DNA from 2 places in the Bacillus hominis genome. Region 2 is predicted to be linked to the other one. Evidence: riboswitches for the same ligand, from Rfam matches in the RefSeq annotation. Region 2 holds a riboswitch; the other holds the start of a gene.
What was found. Region 2 has a riboswitch for S-adenosylmethionine ahead of mtnK (S-methyl-5-thioribose kinase). Riboswitches for the same ligand answer to the same signal wherever they lie in the genome.

Region 1 (3,174 bases), 180 kb from region 2:
AGTGGTGTCAAAAATGTATTATCAACAAAAGTAATAGCGCCAATAGATTTTGCAAGTTTAGAAACGGCACGAATATCTGTTACTTTTAAAAGTGGATTAGAAGGTGTTTCTACATAAAAGAGTTTTGTATTTGGTTTAATGTTTTGCTTTATTTCTTCTAAATTGGTCATATCAACAAATGTATGTGAAACACCGTAACGGGAGAGTACTTCAGTAATAATTCGGTAAGTGCCTCCATATACGTCTTCTGAAATGAGTACGTGATCGCCCTGTGAAAGAAGGAGAAATGCAGTGGAAATCGCTGCAATACCTGATGCAAAGGCGAATCCTTTTGTCCCGCCTTCTAATAAAGCAATGATATCTTCAAGAGCTTCACGTGTTGGATTTCCAGAGCGGCTATAGTCATACTTTCCGAAAGCATCTACATCAAACTGATGAAATGTTGATGTGTTATAGATGGGAACGTTAACAGCTCCTGTTTGTGTATCGTGTTTATATTGGTTGTGTAGTAATAGTGTATCTATAGAATAACTCATATTCTTACACCTTCTTTTACAAGTTTAATGGCTTGCTTTAAGTCTTGGATTAAATCGTTACTATTTTCAATGCCGACGGAGAATCGTAGAAGACGATTACATACCCCGTTTGCCGTTCTGATTTCTTCAGGAATATCAGCATGCGTTTGTGTTGCTGGATAAGTCATCAAACTTTCTACACCACCAAGACTTTCAGCAAATGTGATTAAAGATAAAGATTGTAAGAATGGATTAATCCATGTTTCATCTTTAAGACGAAATGAAATCATACCACCTCTTCCTGGATAAAATACATCTGTCACACCGTCTTCATCATTTAAATAAGCAACAATTGCTTTCGCATTTTCTTCATGTTGTCTCATGCGAAGCGCTAAAGTTTTCATACCGCGAATTAATAGCCATGAGTCAAATGGACTTAAGACAGCCCCTGAGGCATTATGATAATGAGCAATTTCCTCACAAAGTTCTTTTCCTTTTGCAACGACAAGTCCGCTTAGTACATCGTTATGCCCACCTAAATATTTCGTTGCACTGTGAAGTACGATATCGGCGCCTTCTGTTAATGGTTGTTGTATATAAGGCGTGTAGAATGTGTTGTCTACAATAAGAAGTAGTCCATGCCTTTTCGCTACACTTGCGACACTTGCGATATCAGTAACTTGCATTAGTGGATTAGTCGGAGTTTCTATGAAAATAGCCTTTGTTTCAGTTGTGATAGCTTTCTCAATTTGTTTAATAGATTGTGTATTTACGTATCTACATCGAATATTCCACTTTTTTTCATGCTCAGAAAATAATCGATACGTTCCCCCATATAAATCCTCGGATACAATAAGTTCATCTCCAGAACGGAATAACGAAAGGACGAGGAGCACAGCTGCCATTCCTGAACTACAGGCATAACCTTGTTCGCCATATTCTAAGTCTGCGATTGCCTGTTCTAATAGACCACGAGTCGGATTTCCAGTTCTTGAATAGTCAAAGCCAGTAGATTTACCAAGCCCTTCGTGACGATAAGCGGTTGAGAAATAAACGGGTGGATTAACAGTTCCTGTTGTAGTTTCGCTACGGTTTCCGATTTGTGCTAGTTTTGTTTCGATAGTTGACATATGAAAATTCCTCCTTTTTAAATTAACAATTAGTTGAACCAATCGGGCTTTTACGGGCAGTTCGATTCCAACCTAACTTCTTTGTTCCAGCTGAATTTTGAGGTGGGAATCTTACTGCCCGTTAATGCGGGGTAAAATAAAAAAAGCCTTCTAAGAAGAAGGCTTTCGTTTTGAATAGAGTCTTCTTCTCATCTGTCAAATCTTTCACAATTTGCTGGAATTAGCACCTTATTAACGAATGAACGTTAATGGTTGCTGAGGCGTCACAGGGCCAGTCCCTCTACCTCTCTAGATAAGAATGTTCGTATGAAATTTTATTATGTTTTTAACTTTACAACAAAAGATAATTGAATTGCAACTTTATTTTAAATATTTTTTTAATTTTCCGCAAGTGTCATTGACTTTTATTTTTGTGCATGCTAAATTTATAAAAAATTAACAAACATTGTTAAAAGGGGAACGCATTTCCTTTTAGCTACATAAATAAAATAATAAAGACAAACTCTTATTGAGAGCGGTGGAGGGAAAGGCCCTGTGAAACCCGGCAACCTTCAAACTAAATGTTTGAAACGGTGCTAAAACCTGCAAAACGTGTGTTTTGCATAATAAGAGGAGGAACGATTATGTCCCCCTCTTCACTTTGAAGAGGGGTTTTTATATTGATAGAAATGAGGGAGATTCGTGAAATTACTAGATTTATTATCAAAAGGAATTGTAATAGGCGATGGTGCGGTTGGAACTTTATTACATTCGCATGGTTTACAAAGTAGTTTTGAAGAATTGAATTTGTCTGATCCGGACTTAATTATATCAATCCATAAACAATATGTAGCTGCTGGAGCGGATGTTATTCAAACGAATACGTATGGGGCAAATGAAGCGAAATTACGTATGTATGGATTAGAAAATCAAGTTGTCCAAATTAATAGAGCGGCAGTGAAGCTTGCGAAAGCATCAGTAACAGAGCGGAATGCAATTTTAGGGACAATTGGAGGTATGAAACATATTGGTGCTGTTACAACGACTGACATAGAGCGAGAATTTATGTTACTTGAGCAGGCAGGTACTTTACTAGAAGAACAGGTTGATGGATTACTATTAGAAACTTTTTATGATGAATTTGAATTATTGCATGCCGTTAAAGTATTGCGTAAACAAACGAATATTCCGATTGTTGCTCAGTTAGCGTTACATGAGGCAGGTACGACTCAAAATGGGAATGATGTCAATGAAATATTAAAACAGCTTTTAGACTACGGTGCCAATGTTGTTGGATTGAACTGTCAACTAGGGCCACTTCATATGACGGAAGCTTTCAAAATGATATCGATTCCTCAAAATGGCTACTTATCAGCATATCCGAATGCAGGTCTCCCGAATTATGTGGAAGGGCGTTATGTGTACGAGGGAAGTCCAGCATATTTTGAAGAGATGACACCAAAATTTATTGAACAAGGTATTCGTTTATTAGGCGGTTGTTGTGGTACTACCCCGGAACATATTGCAGGAATGAAACGTGCTATTGCAAA
Region 2 (3,174 bases):
TCCGATAGCACCGTAAGCAAAATCATGAACAACTAATATATTATGTTTATTAGCAAAATGAATGGTTTCATCAAAAAAATCTTTTGATGCAGTAGCGCCAGTAGGATTGTTTGGATAGTTTAAAAACATTAACTTTGCGTGCTCGGCGATAGAGTCATCAATCTTCGTATAATCCGGTAAAAAGTTATTTTCTGCAATAAGCGGCATTGTTTCAAATTTTGCTTTTGCTAAAGCAACCCCGGATAAATAATCTGGATAGCCTGGATCTGGAACGAGAATAGTATCACCAGGGTTTGTAAAACAAATTGGCAATTCTACTAATCCAGCTTTTCCACCAAACAAAATAGCAACTTCAGTTTCGGGATTTACTACTACATCATATTCACGTTGATAGAATGTTGCCACGGCTTCTTTTAAACTTTCATGTCCGCGAAATGGCGGATATTTATGATGAATGGTCTTTTCGGCAGCATCTTGTAAAGCTTTTACGATATGCTGCGGTGTTGGTTGATCTGGATTACCTTGACCTAGATTAATAACATCGTGACCAGCTGCAACGACTTTGTTAACTTTTGCAACAAGTGAAGCAAAAAATTGTGTTGGCAATGATGTTACTATCTCAGAAGGTTGAAATAATTTCATACTTTCCACCTCTTTTGAAAGTTGTTACAATTCTAGTGACAAATGATATAATCTTTCCAGTATTTTGTAAAGAAAAAAATAAGAATGGGGCTGACAAAATGAAAGTCGCATGTATTCAAATGGATATTGTCTTTGGAGATGTAGAAAAAAATATTGAGAACGCTAAAAATAAAATTAGTGAAGCGATGAAGGAAAGACCAGATGTTATCGTCTTACCAGAACTATGGACAACAGGATATGATTTAACGAGACTTTCTGAAATTGCAGATAGGAATGGATTAGAAACGAAAGAAAAGTTGAAAGAATGGTCGAAGCAATATGGTGTACATATTGTTGGTGGTTCCATAGCAAAGCAAACAGAGCAAGGTGTTACCAATACAATGTATGTTGTAAACAAGGAAGGAGAGCTAGTCAATGAATATAGTAAAGTGCATTTATTTCAGCTGATGGATGAACATAAATATTTAGTAGCGGGTAATGAGACAGGTGAATTTAAGCTAGATGATGTAGAGTGTGCTGGCACAATTTGTTATGATATTCGCTTTCCGGAGTGGATGCGTGTTCATACTGCTAAAGGTGCAAAAGTTTTATTTGTTGTAGCAGAATGGCCATTAGTTCGTCTAGCACATTGGCGCTTGCTTCTGCAGGCGAGAGCAGTTGAAAATCAGTGTTATGTTGTTGCCTGTAATAGGGCAGGGAAGGACCCAAATAATGAATTTGCAGGTCATTCTTTAATTGTCGATCCTTGGGGTGAAATGGTGGTAGAGGCAAATGAAGAGGAATCCATTTTGTTTGGCGAACTTAAATTCGAGAAAATTCAAGAGGTTCGTAAAGGGATTCCAGTTTTTGCAGATCGTCGTCCAGAATTATACAAATAAAATATTGACAAGTGATTTTTATTCTTGGTATAGTCTTCAACATAAAGTTAAAAATTCAAAAAATTATACAACTCTTATCAAGAGCAGGTGGAGGGATTTGGCCCGATGAAGCCCAGCAACCGACCGTAATACCATTGTGAAATGGGGCGTGTATTTACGCCAAAAGGCACGGTGCTAATTCCAGCAGAAAGTATACTTTCTGGCAGATAAGAGGGGAGAAGATTAACTTCAAACCTCTTTCTTTGTGGAAAGAGGTTTTTCTGCGTCAGAAAAACCTCTGAATTAAAAAAAGGGGGAGAAGACGATGGGATATTATTCATTAACAGAAGTAACGGCTGTACAATATGCGAAAGAACATGGCTATTTTGAAAAGAAATCAAATGTCATCTGTCATGAAATTGGAGATGGAAACTTAAATTACGTGTTCAAATTAGATGATGGAGAGAAGTCGATTATAATAAAACAAGCACTTCCATATGCGAAAGTAGTTGGTGAGAGCTGGCCGTTGTCTATAAAAAGAGCAACGATTGAAAGTAAGGCATTACAAATTTTTGCGAAGTATGTACCAGAATACGTTCCGGAAGTATACAGTCATGATGAGAAGTTGGCAGTGACGGTAATAGAAGACCTATCAAGACTAACAATTACAAGAAGAGGGTTAATAGACGGAGAGGAGTATCCACTTTTATCTCAGCATATCGGTCGTTTTCTAGCAAATGTTTTATTTTATACTTCAGATTTCGGTCTACAGTCAGAAGAGAAAAGGGTACTAGAGGGTACATTTGTAAATCCAGACCTTTGTAAAATAACAGAAGATTTAGTGTTTACAGATCCGTTTGGGCATTACGATACGAATGATTATGAGCCAGAGTTACAACTAGCGGTTGATGAACTGTGGAGTGACAAAACTTTAAAATTAAAAGTAGCACAGTATAAGTATAAGTTTTTAACGAGAAAAGAAGCGCTCATTCATGGGGATTTACATACTGGTAGTATATTTTCATCGCCTTCTGAAACGAAAGTAATTGATCCAGAATTTGCAACGTACGGTCCATTTGGATTTGATCTTGGTCAATTTATTGCAAATTTATTATTAAATGCATTATCTAGAGAAGAAGAACAGAGAAATGTACTATTTTTCCATATAGAAAAAACATGGAGTCATTTTGTAGAAACTTTTACGAAGTTATGGATTGGAGAAGGTGTAGAAGCATATACGAAAGAAAAACAATGGTTACCAATTATTTTGCAAAATATCTTTACTGATGCTGTCGGATTTGCAGGATGTGAATTAATTCGAAGAACAATTGGTTTAGCTCATGTAGCTGATTTAGATGAAATAGCAAATAAAGAAAAAAGAATTCAAGCTAAGAAACAAGCCCTAAACTTAGGAAAAGAACTAATAAAATATGAATCTAAGAGTGCTGATATTCAACTGTTTCGAACATTATTTCAACAAACAGTTTCGGGGGGCATAAAAGCATGAGCATGATTGTTACTGTGCCGAGATCTGTAAGTTGGAAAGGTGATACAATTGCGGTATTAAATCAAACAAAGTTGCCTCATAGTACAGAATATAAAACGTTGACGACTATTGAAGAGGTATGGAAAAGTATCATAATGTTAGAAGTACGCGGAGCGCCTGCAATTGGAA

Region 1: it holds a riboswitch for S-adenosylmethionine, as region 2 does, so the genes downstream of both, metI (cystathionine gamma-synthase/O-acetylhomoserine thiolyase) here and mtnK (S-methyl-5-thioribose kinase) in region 2, are expected to answer to the same signal.

Annotation. Positions count from the first base shown of each region.
Region 1 is NZ_JAUCFS010000005.1:3,832,089-3,835,262, reverse strand. Features, by position in the region: gene metC (cystathionine beta-lyase) at 1-536, opposite strand, end outside; gene metI (cystathionine gamma-synthase/O-acetylhomoserine thiolyase) at 533-1,645, opposite strand; SAM riboswitch class I at 1,831-1,944, opposite strand; SAM riboswitch class I at 2,148-2,257, shown strand; gene QUF93_RS22445 (bifunctional homocysteine S-methyltransferase/methylenetetrahydrofolate reductase) at 2,327-3,174, shown strand, end outside.
Region 2 is NZ_JAUCFS010000005.1:3,649,327-3,652,500, reverse strand. Features, by position in the region: gene QUF93_RS21365 (pyridoxal phosphate-dependent aminotransferase) at 1-642, opposite strand, end outside; gene QUF93_RS21360 (carbon-nitrogen family hydrolase) at 657-1,520, shown strand; SAM riboswitch class I at 1,592-1,733, shown strand; gene mtnK (S-methyl-5-thioribose kinase) at 1,825-3,006, shown strand; gene mtnA (S-methyl-5-thioribose-1-phosphate isomerase) at 3,003-3,174, shown strand, end outside.